Regions from separate parts of the Bacillus sp. P4_E1 genome, predicted to be linked through region 1. Evidence: riboswitches for the same ligand, from Rfam matches in the RefSeq annotation. Region 1 holds a riboswitch; each other region holds the start of a gene.
What was found. Region 1 has a riboswitch for S-adenosylmethionine ahead of AC1DS7_RS21790 (methionine ABC transporter ATP-binding protein). Riboswitches for the same ligand answer to the same signal wherever they lie in the genome.
Positions count from the first base shown of each region.

Region 2: it holds a riboswitch for S-adenosylmethionine, as region 1 does, so the genes downstream of both, AC1DS7_RS15040 (methionine ABC transporter ATP-binding protein) here and AC1DS7_RS21790 (methionine ABC transporter ATP-binding protein) in region 1, are expected to answer to the same signal.
Region 3: it holds a riboswitch for S-adenosylmethionine, as region 1 does, so the genes downstream of both, AC1DS7_RS08765 (YezD family protein) here and AC1DS7_RS21790 (methionine ABC transporter ATP-binding protein) in region 1, are expected to answer to the same signal.

Region 1 covers NZ_JBFUIV010000018.1:19,751-26,417, forward strand. Annotated here, with positions in the region: gene sufD (Fe-S cluster assembly protein SufD) at 1-621, opposite strand, end outside; gene sufC (Fe-S cluster assembly ATPase SufC) at 637-1,422, opposite strand; gene metQ (methionine ABC transporter substrate-binding lipoprotein MetQ) at 1,660-2,466, opposite strand; gene metQ (methionine ABC transporter substrate-binding lipoprotein MetQ) at 2,538-3,350, opposite strand; gene AC1DS7_RS21785 (methionine ABC transporter permease) at 3,373-4,038, opposite strand; gene AC1DS7_RS21790 (methionine ABC transporter ATP-binding protein) at 4,031-5,056, opposite strand; SAM riboswitch class I at 5,365-5,472, opposite strand; gene AC1DS7_RS21795 (hypothetical protein) at 5,598-5,942, opposite strand; gene AC1DS7_RS21800 (thioredoxin family protein) at 6,095-6,403, opposite strand; gene AC1DS7_RS21805 (toprim domain-containing protein) at 6,407-6,667, opposite strand, start outside.
Region 2 covers NZ_JBFUIV010000009.1:203,228-209,894, reverse strand. Annotated here, with positions in the region: gene AC1DS7_RS15055 (TSUP family transporter) at 1-308, shown strand, start outside; gene pruA (L-glutamate gamma-semialdehyde dehydrogenase) at 462-2,009, shown strand; gene AC1DS7_RS15045 (cysteine hydrolase family protein) at 2,322-2,867, opposite strand; SAM riboswitch class I at 3,109-3,213, shown strand; gene AC1DS7_RS15040 (methionine ABC transporter ATP-binding protein) at 3,339-4,358, shown strand; gene AC1DS7_RS15035 (methionine ABC transporter permease) at 4,348-5,013, shown strand; gene AC1DS7_RS15030 (MetQ/NlpA family ABC transporter substrate-binding protein) at 5,035-5,889, shown strand; gene AC1DS7_RS15025 (HXXEE domain-containing protein) at 6,057-6,539, opposite strand; gene AC1DS7_RS15020 (DUF3926 domain-containing protein) at 6,603-6,667, opposite strand, start outside.
Region 3 covers NZ_JBFUIV010000005.1:61,182-67,848, forward strand. Annotated here, with positions in the region: gene lysA (diaminopimelate decarboxylase) at 1-1,288, shown strand, start outside; SAM riboswitch class I at 1,406-1,514, shown strand; gene AC1DS7_RS08765 (YezD family protein) at 1,587-1,730, shown strand; gene AC1DS7_RS08770 (phosphoadenylyl-sulfate reductase) at 1,818-2,522, shown strand; gene sat (sulfate adenylyltransferase) at 2,562-3,698, shown strand; gene cysC (adenylyl-sulfate kinase) at 3,711-4,304, shown strand; gene AC1DS7_RS08785 (nitrite/sulfite reductase) at 4,316-5,938, shown strand; gene AC1DS7_RS08790 (DUF3906 family protein) at 5,949-6,149, shown strand; gene cobA (uroporphyrinogen-III C-methyltransferase) at 6,234-6,667, shown strand, end outside.

The DNA of each region.
Region 1 (6,667 bases):
TTTAGCATTTTCATTTGCAACGTAGTTTTCTACATATGTTACAGTACTGTTCGCATCAGCTACGAATAATACGTGGTTATATACGTTAGCTTCTTCGCCGTCTACTAAGAATACAGCTTGAAGTGGAGTTTCAAGAACAACGTTTTTCGGAACATATACGAATGCACCGCCGTTGATTAATGCAGCATGAAGTGCAGTTAGACGATGCTCGTCTACTTTCACGCCGTCTTTCATTAAGTACTTTTGTACTAATTCAGCATGCTCTGTTGCAGCTGTTACGATGTCTGTAAAAATAACACCTTTTTCTTTTGCTTCGTCTGCTAAAGAAACGAAAGCAGTTGTACCAGTACGTTGTACTAATACGCTGTTATTTTCATCGATTAAGTTTTTCACTGCTTCTGGAAGCTCTGTTAAAGAACTTACAGGCTCTTGCTTAGCAGCGTCGCCTTTTCCGATAAAGTCCCATTTTTCAATTTTCGTTTTATCAGGCGTTGGCATTGGAAGTTCAGTTGCTTGTGCAAGAGCTTGTAAGCGGAACTCAGTCAACCAAGCAGCTTCGTTTACTTCGCTTGCGCGCTGACGGATTGTTTCTTGATCGAAAGGTAATGTACCGATTGTCATGTTTATGCTCCTCTCTTACGCTTCTTGCTCTGCTGTTTCGTCTTCAATACCTAATTCTTTTTTAATCCAGTCGTAACCTTCAGCTTCTAGACGTTGTGCAAGCTCAGGGCCACCAGATTTAACGATACGACCGTTCATCATAACGTGAACGAAGTCTGGAGTGATGTAGTTTAATAAACGTTGGTAATGCGTAATCATTAGGCAGCCGAACTCTTCGCCGCGCATTTGGTTAATACCTTTAGATACAACTTTTAATGCATCGATATCAAGACCTGAGTCGATTTCATCTAAGATTGCGATTTTTGGCTCAATCATCATTAATTGAAGAATTTCGTTACGTTTTTTCTCTCCACCAGAGAAACCTTCGTTTAAGTAACGTTGTGCCATTTCTGGATCCATTTCTAGGAATTCCATGTTTTTATCTAAAGTACGGATAAATTTCATAAGAGAAATTTCATCGCCTTCTTCACGACGTGCATTAATTGCAGAACGTAAGAAGTCCGCGTTTGTTACTCCGCTAATTTCACTTGGATATTGCATTGCTAAGAATAGACCTGCTAGCGCACGCTCATCTACTTCCATTTCTAATACATCTTCACCGTCGATGATGATGCTACCTTCTGTTACTTCATACTTTGGGTGACCCATAATCGCAGAAGATAAAGTTGATTTACCTGTTCCGTTAGGTCCCATAATTGCGTGAATTTCTCCACCTTTTACTTCAAGGTTTACACCTTTTAAAATTTCTTTGCCATCGATTGATACGTGTAAGTCTTTAACCGTTAATGTAGAACCAGCCATCTCAATACCTCCATTAATCCTCTATATACATTTTAAAAATTACTAAAACGTTCATATTCTCATTTTATTCTCATTCTAATCTTATATCAAATAAAATGATATCGCAAACACTAAGAAAATGTAACAATTTTTTCACAAATGTATATAAGTATTTCCTTTACATCCTCTTATGATACACCTTTCTTCTTATATATATAAAGAAAAAAGGACTGGATGATTCCCAGTCCTTCCCAGCACCTATTCATTTACTGGAAGTACAGCACCTTTATATTCTTTATTGATAAAGTCTTGAATTTCTTTTGAATGCAATGCGTCTACTAACTCTTTAATTTCTTTTTTCTTCTCGTCACCTTTACGAACTGCGATAATATTTGCATAAGGAGAGTCTGATCCTTCAATTGCAATTGCATCCTTTGTTGGATTTAATTTCGCATCAATTGCATAGTTTGAATTAATAAATAAAGCATCACCTTCATTGTTTTCGTACAGCTTCGGTGAAAGTCCAGGTTCTACATCTGTTTTAAACTTTAAATTTTTCGGATTTTCTACAACATCTTTTACTGTTGCTTTAACAACATCTACACCGTCTTTTAATTTAATAACGCCGCCTTTTTGTAACAATGCGAGCATACGGCCACGCTCCGCTACGTTATTACTCATAATAACTGTTCCGCCATCTGGAAGTTCTTTTAAGCTTTTATATTTCTTAGAATAAATGCCCATTGGCTCTAAATGAATTTTTCCTGCATTTACAATTTTGTATCCTTTTTCTTGAATCTCTTTATCTAAATAAGGGATATGTTGAAAATAATTTGCATCGATTTCTTTATCAGCTAATGCCTTATTTGGTAAAACATAATCCTGGAATTTTTTTATCTCTAACTTAATGCCCTTTTTCTCTAATATTGGCTGTGCCTTTTCTAAAATAACAGCGTGCGGTATATTAGAAGCGCCAACGACAAGCTTATTCTCATCTTTCCCCCCGCAAGCAGCTAATGTAAATACAGACAGTGCTGTAACAACTGACAATAGAATCTTTTTCATATGATGTCCCCTTCTCCCCTATAGTTATGTAGTAAAAAAAGGACCGGCATACACCAGCCCTTTTTCCACAATTATTCTTTTACAGGAACAACTGCCCCTTTATATTCTTTAGTAATAAAGTCTTCAATTTCTTTAGAATGCAGTACTTCTATAAGAGCTTTAATCTCTTTTTTATCTTTATCGCCTTTACGAACAGCTACTACGTTTGCGTATGGAGAATCATTTCCTTCAATTGCAATCGCGTCTTTTTCTGGGTTTAATTTCGCATCAATTGCATAGTTAGAATTAATTAGAACCGCATCGCCTTCTTTATTGTTATACACTTGTGGCAATAAACCAGGCTCGATATCTGTTTTGAACTTTAAGTTTTTCGGATTATCCGCAATATCTTTTGGAGTTGCTTTAACTGGCTCTACTCCGTCTTTAATTTTTAAAATGCCTTCTTTTTGTAAAATTGCTAAACCACGACCATGATCAGTAACAGAATTACTCATAATAATTGTCGCCCCGTTTGGAAGTTCTTTTAAGCTCTTATATTTTTGAGAATACACACCAATCGGTTCTAAATGAATTTTTCCTGCTATTTCAAAATCATATTTCTTATCTTTAATCTCTTTTTCTAAATACGGAATGTGCTGGAAGTAGTTTGCATCTAATTCCTTATCCGCTAACGATTTATTTGGTAATACGTAGTCTTGGAATTTTTTAATTTCTAACTCAATTCCTTTTTTCTCAAGTAACGGTTTTGCCTTTTCTAAAATTTCAGCGTGCGGTACGTTAGAAGCACCAACAACAAGTTTCTTTTCATCTTTATCTTTCCCGCCACAAGCAGCTAACCCAAAAATTGAAGTTGAAATAAGTGCTGTAAGTAATAATTTTTTCATTTGAAATATCCCCCTGTTTTCATTATCTTTTATCTATTCGAGTCGTTAAACTATCACCAATCCACTGAATTAAAAATACAACGAGTAATACACAAATTGTCGCAACGATTGTTACATCGTTATTTCCACGCTGGAATCCCTCTAAGTAAGCAAGTGTTCCAAGACCACCAGCACCAACAACACCTGCCATTGCTGTATAGCCTACTAAAGCAATAGTCGTAACCGTAATACCAGATACTAACGCTGGTAACGATTCTGGAATTAACACCTTCAAAATAATTGTGCTTGTTTTTGCTCCCATCGCTTTTGAAGCTTCAATTACACCTTTATCAATCTCACGAAGCGCGATTTCAACCATTCTCGCGTAAAATGGTGCCGCTCCAATAATTAAAGCTGGCAGCGCTGCACTCGCTCCGAGTATTGTTCCAAGAAGAATCTTTGTGAACGGGATTAATAAAATAATTAAAATGATGAACGGTATAGAACGGAAAATGTTTACGAACGCTCCAATCACCGTATTAATCGCTTTATTTTCCCATAAATTATCTTTCGCTGTCATAAAGAGTAATAGTCCTAAAATAAGTCCTAAAACAAATGTGGCAAGTGCTGCGATTGCCGTCATATATAACGTTTCACCAGTTGCTTCTAACATTTGATTCCAATCAATATTTGCGATTAACTTATCCATGTGCAATCACCTCCAGCTCTACTTGATCTTGATGAATCCCTTCTATTGCTTGCTGGATCGCTGTTTCTTCACCATTTAAATGAACGACTAAACTTCCGTAAGATCCGTTATTCGTTTGCGCGATATTTCCTTGCAAAATGCTAACTTCTATATCACCGCGCTGCATTAACCTTTGAAGTACCGGTCTTTCTACCGCTTCACCGACAAACTGCAAACGAATTACTTTTCCATCTGGATACTTTTCTATTAAACTTTCAATCGTTTCATTCGTATCTTCAGAATCAGTTAACTGCTGTACAAATCGTTTTGTAATGTCTTGCTGTGGATTACGGAATACGTCAAGTACTGGACCCGTTTCTACGATCTTCCCTTTCTCCATTACAGCAACTCGATTACAAATTTTGCGAATAACGTGCATCTCATGCGTAATCAATACAATTGTTAAGCCGAGACGCTTATTAATATCTAACAATAAATCTAAAATTTGATCTGTCGTTTCCGGATCAAGAGCTGACGTTGCTTCATCACATAAAAGTACTTGTGGATTATTTGCTAACGCTCTTGCAATCCCGACGCGCTGCTTTTGTCCACCACTTAGCTGAGATGGGTACGCGTCTCCTCTTCCTTCTAATCCAACAAGATGAATTAACTCATCGACACGTTTTCTTCTCTCCGCCTTATCGACACCTGCAATTTCAAGTGGGAATGCGATATTTTCACGCACAGTTCGTGACCAAAGTAAGTTGAAATGCTGAAAAATCATTCCGATTTCTTGTCTTGCCTTACGAAGTTCATTTCCAGTAATCGCTGAAATCACACGATTCGCAATTGTAATTTGGCCAGAAGTTGGTTTCTCTAACTGATTAAACAATCTGATTAACGAACTTTTCCCAGCGCCACTATATCCAATAACACCAAATATTTCACCCTTATCTACTTTTAAGTTGGCGTTATCTACAGCAGTGACATCACCGCTTTTTGCCTTATATATTTTCTTTACATTTTCTAATAAGATCATGATGTTCACCCCTTTTTTAAATAAAAAGCGCAAGCGGCTCGTTTAGAATGTGAAGTGGATGGAGCTTCTGACGTAGAGGCGCTTTTTGCCTCATAGGAAGAAGCGAAGCCATCGAACATTCTAGCCGCTGGAGCTGGATTTCATAAAACTTTGGATAGACTCCGCATTTTTTTATTTTTCATGCGTGTAGTCCATCGTTATAGCTCCTCTTATTATTTGAATGTCCTCCGCATTCAAACAACAAAAAACCTTTCCGCTTCTAGAGAAGCAGAAAGGTTTATATGCGTATATAACAACATTATCCCTCTCTCTCATCTCTCAAAGCATTTGCTTTGCAGGAATTGGCACCATTTCAACATAAGTTGACGGTTGCCGGGCTTCACAGGGCACAGTCCCTCCACCTCTCTTAATAAGAGAAATCAGATTAAATTTTCGTCTGATTTAAAATTTATGAAATTGTCTATATTTTATGAATTGAATTGTATCAATATCCACACGCTCTGTCAACAGAAATTTTCGTAAAAAAAGAAACTTCAGAATTTTAAGCTCCGACTGACATCGGTTTACATATATGAAACATCGATTCAACTAATAACATCGTTCGATACGTTCCAGAATATTGTACCCGTCCATCACTCATTAACTTTTGCAACCTCATATTTCCAGTCACTAATTTTTGTACATCCTCTTCCTCTAAACAAACGATTTGTTCCGTTCCTCTCGCCTCTTTCAAAAGTTCTATATAATCTCTTGAAATTTGTAACGAACAGCATTCATCTCCAAAACGAAAATTAACAGTTCTTTCTCCTTGCCTTAAAAGCGGTTCTAAATGATATTGACCATTAGCGTAATTTACAAATGATTGAAGCAAAGAATATAATTTCATCCTAAACCACATCCCTCATATCACTTTCTATTACATACCATTCCCTCTTATTAAAGGGCAATCCTGTTATTTTCGCTCGACAAATACTGTATCTATCACGCATGTCGACATATTTCCCAAGAAATATGTCGAGGCGGCAAAAACTTTGCCGCCTACTTTAATTCCGTATATAAATATTCAACCGAATGAAATGCATATATTTTCTTCATCAGTGTCCCATTTTCAAAAATAAGTAAACACGGTACACTTTCTATCCCATACTCTTTCGCTAAATGCGGGGCATAATTTAAATCTAACATTCCAATTTTCAAATCTTCAATCGTCATCTCAACGACCGTTAACATCTTCTTTGCCAATTGGCATGTTCCACACATTGGTGTATACACATATAACACTGTTTTTTCTTCATTTCCTATTAGGGCTGTAGCTTCGGCACCTGTCCAATCAATCACTTCTATCATTCCTTACCGTAAATATTCTGTATAAACGTCAATGTCTGCTCCCCATAATACATTTGCTAAATGTGAAGAAGGTGCAGTCGCCACCTCGCGATACGAGCGATCAATATAAATATGCTCTGCTTGCGGAAATTCTTTTCGGAATTGTTTCCTTAACTTTTCTCCTGCATCATCAGCATCCACTAGCACATATACGTCCTTATCAAAAAATTGATCAATGAGCTCATCCATTTTCGACAAACCAATTGTACCATTTGTACAAACAAT
Region 2 (6,667 bases), on a different contig from region 1:
TTGGACCAGGGACAGGATCCTTTTTAATTTTTGCATTTTTATTAATTGGTTTGGATTTTATTCAAGCGGCAGCATCTGGAAAACTTTTGAACTTCGTTAGTAATATCGTATCTTTAATTACTTTTTTATTTTTAGATGTGATTCATTTTGAATACGGTATAATTATGGGCTTATCAATGATTTTAGGTGCTTATTTTGGATCGAAGTTTGCGGTTCAAAAAGGTGTTGGATATGTAAGGACTTTATTTTTATTAGTTACTATTTTATTAATCGGGAAAAATGTTTTGGAATATACTCATATTTTGTAGATTCATACGTATGTATGAATCTCTTTTTTTTATTATATTTTAAAAATTAATAAATTTTTAAAATATAAGTCTAGGAATATTTGAATAAATCTAAATTATCGTGTAGAATAATGTTGTAAAATGTAAACGTTTTTCTAAGGGGAGGCTAAAAAGATGGTAGTAGCATACAAACATGAGCCATTTACAGATTTTTCAGTAGAGGCTAACAAATTAGCGTTTGAAGAGGGTTTAAAGAAAGTAGAATCTTATCTTGGACAAGACTATCCATTAATTATCGGGGGAGAAAAAATCACTACAGAAGACAAAATTGTTTCTGTAAACCCTGCAAATAAAGAGGAACTTGTTGGTCGTGTTTCAAAAGCAAGCCGTGAATTAGCTGAAAAAGCAATGCAAGTAGCGGATGCAACATTCCAAACTTGGAGAAAGTCAAAACCAGAAATGCGTGCAGATATTTTATTCCGTGCTGCAGCAATCGTTCGTCGTAGAAAACATGAGTTCTCTGCTATTCTTGTAAAAGAAGCAGGTAAACCATGGAATGAGGCAGATGCTGATACAGCAGAAGCAATCGACTTTATGGAATATTATGCTCGTCAAATGTTGAAATTAAAAGACGGTATTCCAGTAGAAAGCCGTCCAATTGAATATAATCGTTTCTCTTACATTCCATTAGGAGTAGGTGTTATCATTTCTCCTTGGAATTTCCCATTCGCAATTATGGCAGGTATGACAACAGCTGCTGTAGTTTCTGGTAACACAGTATTACTAAAACCAGCTAGTACAACTCCTGTAGTAGCAGCGAAATTTATGGAAGTATTAGAAGAAGCTGGTTTACCAGCTGGCGTAGTAAACTTCGTTCCAGGTAATGGTTCTGAAGTTGGTGACTATTTAGTAGATCACCCTCGTACACGTTTCGTTAGCTTCACTGGATCTCGCGATGTAGGTATTCGTATTTACGAACGTGCAGCAAAAGTAAACCCAGGACAAATTTGGTTAAAACGTGTTATCGCTGAAATGGGCGGTAAAGATACAATCGTTGTTGATAAAGAGGCAGATCTTGAATTAGCAGCTAAATCTATCGTTGCATCAGCATTCGGATTCTCAGGACAAAAATGTTCTGCATGTTCTCGTGCAGTAATCCATGAAGATGTATACGATCATGTATTAAATCGTGCTGTTGAATTAACAAAAGAATTAACAGTAGGTAACCCAGATGCAAAAGATATTAACATGGGACCTGTTAATGACCAAGCTGCATTCGATAAAGTAATGAGCTATGTTGCAATTGGTAAGGAAGAAGGTAAAATCGTATCAGGTGGCGAAGGAGACGATTCTAAAGGCTGGTTCATCCAACCAACAATCGTTGCTGACGTTGCAGAAGATGCTCGTTTAATGAAAGAAGAAATCTTCGGACCAGTAGTAGCATTCTGTAAAGCAAAAGACTTTGATCATGCACTTGCAATTGCAAATAATACAGAATACGGTTTAACAGGAGCAGTTCTTTCTAACAACCGTGACCATATTGAAAAAGCACGCGAAGACTTCCACGTTGGTAACTTATACTTCAACCGTGGATGTACTGGTGCAATCGTAGGTTACCAACCATTCGGTGGCTTTAACATGTCTGGTACAGACTCTAAAGCTGGTGGCCCTGACTACTTAGCACTTCACATGCAAGCAAAAACTACTTCTGAAACTTTATAAGAAATAGTAGAAAAGATCTTCACAGACTGTGAAGATCTTTTCTTTTTGAGAAACTCTCTATAATAGAAGCTAGTTAATTTCAATCAAGAAAAGGTTGCCAAATATTACTATTTGTTCTTTTGAATTAGTTAAACCCTATTAATATCGGGATAAACATGAAAATAGAAACAAAACAGCGAGAAAAATTGACTTATTAGTCATATTTTTTAGTATTCATTTTGAGGATTTCCTGTATAATACAATTTGAAAGAAAATCTATGGTTAGACAAGAGAACACTCCTTTCGGCTTTGCTAACTGAAAGGAGTGTTTTTTTAGGTCGCTAAAAACTCTTCTGTACTCATTATATTTGCGTATACTCCATTTAAACTCGCCAAAATTGTATTATGAATATAAACAGCTGGTATAGTAGCATTCTTAAATGAAAGATCTTTTGTAGCACAAGCATCGTGTATTACGGTACAGTGAAGGCCAAAATCAAAAGCAGCTCTTACTGTAGCATCAATACACATATGGGTCATCATCCCGCATATTACGACGTGCTCAATTCCTGAACGTTGTAATTGTTCTAGAAGATCAGTTTCTCGGAAGCTATTTGGATAATGTTTAAGGATAACGGTTTCCTCTCTAAGTGGACGGACATTTTCGTGAATATGGACACCTTCTGTATTGGGTAGGAAAAAAGTAGCGCTATCTTTTATAGCTACATGTTGGATATGAAAAATAGGTTCGTTTCTTATTCTAAAATGTTGTAGTAGCTGACTAGCATATTCACTTGCTTCTACTGGATTACGTAATTCCATCATTCCGCTTGGAAAATAATCATTTTGAATGTCGACGAGCAAAAGAGCTGTTTTCATATATCTATCTTCCTCCGATTTCATATTCAAATAATGTTATTCAATGAGTAGAGAAGATTCTCCTTTTTAAAAGTATGAGTGAGAAGGATTTTACATAACTTTAAAAATCACTATTGTATTGTTACTTCTTATTTTAAAATTCAAATAGAGAAATAATTAATATTTTTCCGAAAAATGTATTGACTCTCATTATTCTGAGTTCTATAATAAGACTTAATTAAACGACAATTAAATCGATACACTCTTATCCAGAGAGGTGGAGGGACTGGCCCTACGATACCTCAGCAACGGGTTTTTTAATACCGTGCTAACTCCAGCAAGCCTATAAAGGCTTGGAAGATGAGAAGATGTGAATGAGTACATATAAAAGTGCTCTCCTTCTTATCTTTTATTACTGATAAGAAGGAGAGCACTTTTTATTTTACCTCGAAAGCTCTACTTCAAGTTTTACAGCATATAGGAGGGAAGAAAATGATTTCTTTTAACAATGTAAGTAAAGTATATGAATCAGGTGGGCAATCTGTTCATGCGGTTGAGGATGTAACGCTGTCAGTTGAAAAGGGCGAAATTTTTGGCATTATCGGATTTAGTGGTGCTGGAAAGAGTACGCTATTACGTTTAGTAAATATGTTAGAAAGACCAACTGCAGGAACAATTTCAATAGATGATAAAGATATTACATCATTATCGGCGAAAGAATTACGGAAACTAAGACAAAGAATTGGGATGATTTTCCAAAGTTTTAATCTATTTAATTCAAGAACGGTGTTTGGGAACATTGCTTATCCATTAAGGTTAGCGAAATTGCCGAAGAATGAGATAAAAGAAAGAGTGAATGAACTACTAAAATTTGTTGGTTTAGAAGATAAAGCGAACTATTATCCAGAACAGTTATCAGGTGGACAAAAGCAGCGTGTTGGGATTGCAAGAGCACTTGCGACATCACCGGATATTCTCATATGTGATGAGGCAACATCAGCTTTAGATCCGGAAACAACAACAGAAATCTTAAATTTATTAAAGAAAGTAAATAGAGAGTACAATTTAACGATCCTACTTATTACACATGAAATGCACGTTGTGAAAGAAATTTGTCACCGTGTAGCCGTTATGGAAAAAGGAAAAGTAATTGAGGAAGGAAAACTGTTTGACGTTTTCACACAACCAAAAACAAAGACCACTCAAAATTTTGTACGCTCTGTTATTAATGATCACTTACCAGAAAGTGTTCTAGCGAAAATTCAAAACGGAGGTCAGATTTATCGCCTGACTTTTACTGGGGAAGAGACAGGACAGCCTGTACTATCATATATTGCGAAAAACTATAACGTCGATGTAAATGTTCTTTATGGAAATATTATTGAACTCCAAAATGTGCTATTTGGAAATCTTCTTGTAGAACTACAAGGTGAACAGAAAGAAATTCAAAAAGCATTACAACATCTAAGACTGCAAGTGCAGCTGAAGGAGGTAGAAGCTCATGCGAGTTGATTGGAGTATATTTTGGCCTCGCATATTAGATGCGACGGGGGATACCCTCTTAATGGTAATTGTAACCCTTATATTTGCTACAATTCTTGGTATACCTCTAGGTTTACTATTGTATGTGACGAGAAAAGGGAATTTTTTAGAAAATAAATGGGTCTTTTCTATTCTTAATATCATAATTAATACAATTCGTCCGGTTCCATTCATTATCTTTTTAGTAGCTTTAAGCCCACTAACAAGAAGTGTTATTGGAACGACGATTGGAACGGCTGCAGCAATCTTCCCAATGACGTTAGTCGCATCAATTGGTATTGCTAGAATGGTTGAAACCAATCTTGTTTCTGTTCCGAAAGGAGTAATTGAAGCAGCACAAGCAATGGGCGCTTCACCACTTAGAATTGTTTTTGAAATCCTCGTACCAGAAGCTTTAGCACCATTGATCCTAGGTGTCACGTTTATGACGGTCGGTTTAATTGAATTTTCTGCAGTCGCAGGACTTGTCGGTGGTGGCGGTCTTGGTGACTTAGCAATGACATATGGTTATCAACGCTTTGATACGTCAGTTATGTTTGTAACGGTTGTTTTACTTATTATTCTTGTACAGGTGGCTCAAAATTTAGGGAACTACTTTGCGAAAGTCTTTTTACGCAGATCATAAAAAGGAAGAGGGGAAAAGAAAATGAAGAAAATTTTAGCATTTGCATTATCAGCGATCGTAGGAATTACAGCATTAAGCGGCTGCTCAGGTGGAGACACAGGTGCAGGAGCGAAAGAGAAAGTAGTTCGCGTCGGTGTAACTGGAACAGATGGAGACGTTTGGGAAATTTTAAAGAAAAAAGCTGAAAAAGAAGGGATTAAAATTAAACTGGTTGAGTTCTCTGATTACACAACACCCAACAAAGCGTTAGCTGATGGAGATATTGAACTAAACTCATTCCAGCACATTGCTTTCTTAGAGCAATTTAAAAAGGAGCATAAGTTAGATATTACAGCTGTTGGTACAACGCAAATTGCACCGATGGGCTTATACTCTGAAAAATATAAGAAAGCAAATGAAATCCCAGATGGTTCGGAAATTGCTATTCCGAATGATCCAACGAACCAAGCACGTGCATTAAAACTTCTTGATGCAGCTGGATTATTAAAGCTTAAGAAAGATTTTGGTCTATTTGGGGATCCAAGCGGTATCGCTGAAAATCCGAAGAAGCTAAAAGTTACACCGGTTATCGCACAGCAAACACCTCGTGTGTTAAAAGATGTAGCGGCTTCAGTTATTAATAACGGTGTTGCTGGTCAAGCTGGATTAGACCCAGCGAAGGATCCAATTTTCTTAGAAGATCCAAATAATGAAAATGCAAAGGCCTATATTAATATTTTCGCAGCTCGTACGAAAGATAAAAATGATCCAACACTGAAAAAAGTAATTGAGTTATACCATTCAAAAGAAGTAACAGATGCAATTAAGAAAGAAACAAATGATGGTTCAATTTCAGTAGATCTTTCACTTGATGAGCTTGAAAAAATCGTAAAATAATTATTGAGTTTAACGACTAACAGTAGGAACCCCTCCGCTGTTAGCTCGTTCAACATATAATCTACTTAACAAACAAAACCCTAATTCTGTACCTTCTAATTTTGTATAACATAGAATCCAATGTTTGTTAAGTAGAGTGATGGACCAGGAGTTTTCCTGGTCTTTTTTTAATTAAAGCAGCTGGCTAATAATAAGGAAATCCAAATTATGATTGGGTAAGAGATTAAACTAAAAATGAGTGTACTTGCTAATTTCTTTTTAGGGATTAATAGTTTCTTTGATGAAAATAAGAAAAGAGAAAATAGGATAATGATAGATGCTGAGATTACTCCTGGATTATAAGAACGATAAATGAAATACAAGATAATATGCTGAACGGCGTTAAAGAAGATACAGCCCTGTATAAAAATGATCAAATAAATAGAAGATATGATGCTTAATTGATATAGAATGACTATGAGTAAGACGAAGGTTGTTAATATGGAAATTGCAATGAAAAATTGTTTGTTAGTTATAAAATGGATCGAAAATCGATTAGCGATATATTGTGGCATTTGGAAAGCTTCTTCAAGGTTATGAAAAAAGAATAGAAGGGGGATTAGCCAGATTGTATTAGTGGTGAAATGTCTTGTTGAAGATGTTTTTATCAACTTATATCAGCTCCAATAAAGGGATAGAAAGCCTATAAGAAAAGGCTTTCTACAAGGGTATAGTTATTCAATTATGATGCTTTTTAAATTACTCTCAGGTTGCGGTTGTTCTTCAGCATAGGAGGAGA
Region 3 (6,667 bases), on a different contig from region 1:
TGGGCAAGGACACTTAGAAATTGGTGGGTGCGATACGACGCAACTAGCAAAACAATACGGAACACCACTTTATGTATACGATGAAGAGTCTATTCGAGGAAAGTGCCGCGCGTTTCATCGTGCTTTTAAAGAAAGTGGTTTCTCTTATCAAGTAGCATATGCAAGCAAGGCGTTCTTGTGCATGGAGATGTGCCGAGTAGCTCGTGAAGAGAATATGTCTTTAGATGTTGTTTCTGGAGGAGAATTATATACTGCGCTCCAAGCTGGTTTTCCGGCATCGCGTATTCATTTTCACGGAAATAATAAAACAGAAGAAGAAATGATTATGGCTCTTCAGGCGAATATCGGTTGTTTTGTAGTAGATAATTTCTTAGAATTAGAAATCTTACATGATTTAGCAATGCAACATGGGAAATTTGTGAACATATTAATCCGTGTAACGCCTGGAGTAGAGGCACATACACACGAATATATAACAACAGGTCAAGAGGATTCGAAATTTGGATTTGGTGTTTCAAATGGTCAAGCGATGCAAGCAATTGAGCTTGCCTTGCAAAAATCAAATTATAATGTGCTAGGAATTCACTCGCACATCGGATCACAAATATTTGAAACGGCTGGATTTGTTCGAGCAATTGAAGTACTCCGCCAATTTTTAGAAGAAGTGAGAGAGCGAACACATTATGTGATGAAAGTATTAAATGTGGGCGGAGGTTTCGGTATACGTTATACGGATTCAGATACACCGTTAACACTTGAAACGTATGTGCACGCTGTAACAAGTACGATAAGAGAACAATTTACATTATGTGAATATCCGCTTCCAGAAATATGGGTTGAACCAGGTCGTAGTATCGTAGGTGATGCGGGAACAACACTTTATACAGTCGGAGCGGTGAAAGAGATTCCTGGCATTCGGAAATATGTTTCAGTCGATGGTGGAATGACAGATAATTTAAGACCAGCTCTATACGGAGCCCGTTATGAGGCGATGTTGGCGAATCGAGGGAATGATGAGAATGAGGAACTCGTTTCGATTGCTGGGAAATGCTGTGAAAGTGGAGATATGCTGATTTGGGATATTAACTTACCGCAAGTTGCTTCTTCTGATTTACTAGCAATTTCTTGTACGGGGGCATATGGGTACTCGATGGCGAATAATTATAATCGTATTCGTAGACCAGCTGTCGTCTTTGCAAAAGGCGGGACGTCACAAATTGTCGTAGAACGTGAAACATATGAAAATATCATTGGGAACGATCGCATACGTATTAAAGAGCTGGTGTGAATGAGAAAGAAGGAGTTGTCTAGTAAAGGCAACTCCTTTTAAAAAAAGAAAAATAATTAAATATATCGGAAAACTAGGATTGAAAAAAATCAGAATTGTGATAAAATACAAATACAAAGCTTATCAAGAGAAGCTGAGGGAACTGGCCCTACGAAGCTCGGCAACCTGCTTATAGAAAGCAAGGTGCTAAATCCAGCAAAATGGAATCCATTTTGAAAGATAAGGTAAAATATATTACCGAACAGTCTTTTCGAAATGGGAAAGATTTTTTTTATGAATAAAAAGGGGGGCTGTTTGCGTGAGCGTACGGGAGCATTTTGATGAAGTATCTGAGAAAATTCAAGCGATGCTTGCTGATATGAAATATGGTTCCATTACAATTGTTGTGCAAGATGGAAAAGTGATTCAATTAGAAAAAAGTGAAAAGGTTCGTTTAAAGTAAAAAGCGCTGACTAGAAAAACTAGAGGCGGTTTTAATCTATTTTTAATAGGTTAAAGCCGTCTTTTTGCTTTTACAGGGGGAAAAAACATGTTGACGTACGAAACGTGGAAAGAAAATAGTGTTTCATTTTCTGAAGAAGATGAAACGAAAGGCGCGCTATCAGTATTAAGTTGGGCTTATAACGAATATAAAGATGAAATTGTATATGCATGTAGCTTTGGGGTGGAGGGAATGGTTTTATTGCATCTTATAAACCAAGTAAATCCATCTGCTAAAGTTGTATTTTTGGATACAAATGTTCATTTTCAAGAAACGTACGAATTAATTAAGAAGGTACGCGAGAGATTTCCTTCATTAAATATTATAGAAAAACAGCCAGAACTTACACTCGATGAACAAGCGAAGCTTCATGGAGAGAAGTTATGGGAAAGTAATCCGAATCTTTGCTGTAGTATTAGAAAAATTTTACCGTTAGAAAAATCATTAGCAGCGGAAAAAGCGTGGATATCAGGCTTAAGAAGGGAACAATCAGAAACGCGTAAGCATACACAGTTTATAAATCAAGATCGTCGTTTTCAATCTATTAAAGTTTGTCCGCTCATTCATTGGACTTGGAAAGAAGTTTGGCGATATGTATATAAACATAGTTTGCCGTATAACCCATTGCATGATGTTGGCTATCCGAGTATTGGGTGTGAGAAATGTACATTACCTGTAGGTGATGGTGGCAACTCAAGAGATGGAAGATGGGCTGGGAAAATGAAGACGGAATGTGGCCTTCACTTTCAATGAGATAGATTTTGAAATAAAGCTAAGAAGGGATATAAGAAGATGAGTACAACAAATGAATTAGTAAACCGCATTGATGAAACATATGAAATATCGAACATTGTAAAGGAAATCGAGATAGACAAAATTGCACTTAGTGATTTAGAACTTTTGGCGACAGGAGGATATAGCCCTCTTACAGGATTTTTAGGGAAGAGAGATTATGATTCAGTAGTAGAAACGCTGCGTTTAGCAAATGGTAGCGTATGGAGTATACCGATTACACTACCGGTAACAGAAGAAGTAGCCGAGAAACTGCAGGCTGGAGAGGAAGTAAAACTTGTCAACGCAGGAAATGTATATGGTGTTATTCAAATAGAAGATATTTTTGTACCAGATAAAGAAAAAGAAGCGTTACTTGTATATAAAACGACGGATGAAGCACATCCAGGTGTGAAAAAATTATATGAACGACCAAACGTTTACGTTGGAGGAGCTATTATTCTTACAAAACGCTTTGGAAATAATCCGTTTCCTTCTTATCATTTAGATCCAATTGAAACGAGAGAAGAATTTAAAAAACGCGGTTGGAAAACAGTAGTTGGATTTCAAACGAGAAACCCAGTACATCGTGCCCATGAGTATATTCAAAAATCTGCCCTTGAAATTGTAGATGGTCTCTTTTTAAATCCGCTCGTTGGGGAAACGAAGTCAGATGATATTCCTGCTGATGTAAGGATGGAAAGCTATGAAGTATTACTTCAAAACTATTATCCGAAAGATCGTGTCTTTTTAGGTGTATTTCCTGCAGCAATGCGTTACGCAGGACCAAGGGAAGCGATATTTCATGCACTAGTAAGAAAGAACTTTGGTTGTACCCACTTTATTGTAGGGCGTGATCATGCTGGGGTAGGGGACTATTACGGAACATATGAAGCGCAGGAAATCTTTACGAATTTTACAGTAGAAGAGTTAGGGATTACGCCGTTATTTTTTGAACATAGTTTTTACTGCACGAAATGTGAAGCAATGGCTTCAACGAAAACATGTCCGCATGGAAAAGAAGACCGTGTCATCTTATCGGGTACGAAAGTACGAGAAATGTTAAGAAATGGTGAGATTCCGCCAAGTACATTTAGTCGTAAAGAAGTAGTGGAAGTGCTAATTAAAGGTTTGAAAAAAGAAGTAGTAACAGAATAGGGAGAGAATGAGATGGATACGAATATTACTTGGCATACAGCTTCTGTTTCAAAAGATGAGAGAAGAGTGAAGAATGGGCATCACAGTTTTGTAGTTTGGTTTACTGGTTTATCAGCTTCGGGCAAATCTACAGTAGCGAATGCGGTTGCTCGTAAACTATTTGAAAAGAATATCGGAAATTATGTGCTAGATGGGGATAACATTCGGCACGGTTTAAATAAAGACTTAGGTTTTTCTGAAAGTGATCGTATGGAAAATATAAGACGTATTGGCGAAGTGGCGAAGCTATTTGTAGATCAAGGTACTGTTGTCCTTACAGCGTTTATTTCACCATTTCAAGTAGATCGAAAACAAGTTAGGGATTTATTAGCGGCAGATGAGTTTATAGAAGTGTTTGTAAAATGTCCAATTGAAGAGTGTGAAAAACGTGATCCAAAAGGGTTATACAAAAAAGCGAGACAAGGTGATATTAAAGAGTTTACTGGTGTTGATTCACCGTATGAGGAACCAAAACAAGCAGAATTAATTGTAGAAACGCACAAGGATTCTATTGAAGAATGTGCAGAGCAAATTGTGAAGTACTTGCAAGAGCGTAGTTTCATATAGGGGGATAAAAGATGAGTTATGAAAAAGTGTGGGCTAATAATGAAAAATTAAATCAAACAGAGAAAAAGAAATTAGAGAAAGACGGATTAGAAATCTTTAATGATATTCCTTACTATGCGGAGAATGGATTTGAATCTATTCCGAAAGAAGAGTGGGACGCTTTTAAATGGGCGGGATTGTATTTGCAAAGACCGAAAGAAGCGGGCTATTTTATGATGCGTGTCAACATTCCTTCTGGAATTATTACAAATGCACAGGCAGAAGCACTTGCTTCTATCGCTGAAGATTATGGGCGTGATGTGTTAGATATTACGACAAGACAGGCGATTCAGTTTCATTGGTTAGAAATTGGGCAAATTCCGGATATTTTTAAAAGATTAGCGAGAGTTGGTTTATCTTCAGCAGGGGCATGTGGTGATATTACGCGTAATATTACAGGTAATCCACTTGCTGGAATTGATGCGAATGAACTATTTGATACAACATCGATTGTTAAAGAAATATACGATTACTTCCAACATAATGAAGAGTTTTCTAATCTACCACGTAAATTCAAAATGTCTATTAGTTCTAACATTTATAATTCAGCAAATGCAGAGATTAACTGTGTGGCATTTACACCCGCTACGAAAGAAATAGATGGTGAGAAAAAAATTGGTTTTCATATAAAAGTAGGGGGAGGCTTATCAGCTCGTCCGTACTTAGCGGAAGAATTAGATGTATTCGTTTTACCAGAAGAAGTGAAGGGGATAGCAATTGCAATTGCTACTATATTCCGTGATTTTGGATATCGTGAAAAGCGTCATTTAGCACGTTTGAAATTTCTTGTTGCTGACTGGGGTGCGGAGAAATTTAAAGAGAAACTAATAGAGTATACAGGCCCATTGCAAAGTAAAGGGGAAAGTGCTCTCAAAGGCTGGAATGCAGGATACTTTTATGGCGTTCAAGATCAAAAACAAGCAGGATTAAAGTATGTCGGCTTTAATGTACCAGTAGGGCGTTTACACGCAAAGGAAATGTTTGAGATTGCAAGAATTGCAAAGAAATATGGAAACGGGCAAATTCGAACTTGTAACTCGCAAAACTTCATTATTCCGAATGTTCCGCCAGAAAATGTTGCAGGATTATTAAGTGAACCGTTGTTTGAAGCAATTTCAGCAAATCCGAAATCGTTTATCGGTCATGCGGTTTCATGTACTGGCATTGAGTATTGCAATCTTGCGTTAGTAGAAACGAAAGAAAGATTACGCAAAATCGCAGAGTACTTAGATACACAAATTGCACTCGATGTTCCAGTTCGAATTCATATGGTAGGATGCCCGAACTCATGTGGTCAACGTCAAATTGCTGATATTGGTTTGCAAGGGATAAAACTGAAAACGAAGGAAAAGGGAATCGTTGAGGCGTTTGAAATATATGTGGGCGGAACACTATTAGACGGAGGAGCATATAACGAAAAGTTAAAAGGGAAAATAGATGGAGAAGATTTGCCGGATGTTCTCGTGTCCTTTTTAAGTTATTTCCAAAAGAATAAATTACTAGCCGAAACGTTTTATGATTTCGTAGGACGTGTTGGAGTGGAAGAATTACAAATTGTACTAAATCGTGTATTAGAAGAAGTAATAGCATCTTAGGAGGGGCAATATGGACTTATATCGATTTGAAGCTGTATTAGTAAATAGTATTGTTCCAATTGTTGTCGTTGCTCAGAGTGAAGAACAGGCATTTAAGCTTGCGGAAATTGAGCTTGAAAAACATTTTTTACCGTTACCAGAAGTGAAAGAGATTTCTTTGTTTGAAAAAAAGAAGATTCGAAAAGGGGCGGCATTTGTTATTCATGAGTAGAGAACATGTAATACGAAATAATAGTAACTTCCATTCGTGATTAAGAGTGGAAGTTTCATTTTATAGTAGAAATGAGGAGAGATTATGGGGAAGGTTTATATCGTCGGGGCGGGTCCTGGTGATCCGGATTTAATTACTGTTAAAGGGTTGAGATGCATCGAGAAGGCTGATGTTATATTGTACGACCGTCTCGTAAATAAAGAATTGCTTTCTCATGCAAAGCCTGAAGCGGATTTAATTTATTGCGGGAAACTTCCAAATTATCACATGATGAAGCAAGAGACAATTAACACATTTCTTATTAAATATGCGAAAAAAGGAAAAGTTGTAACGAGACTTAAGGGCGGAGATCCATTTGTATTTGGAAGAGGTGGAGAAGAAGCTGAAGCGTTAGCGAAGCAAAGTATCCCATTTGAAATTATTCCTGGTATTTCAGCTGGTATAGCTGCTCCTGCTTATGCTGGAATTCCAGTAACGCATCGCGATGCAAGTGCAAGTTTTGCTGTTGTGACAGGGCA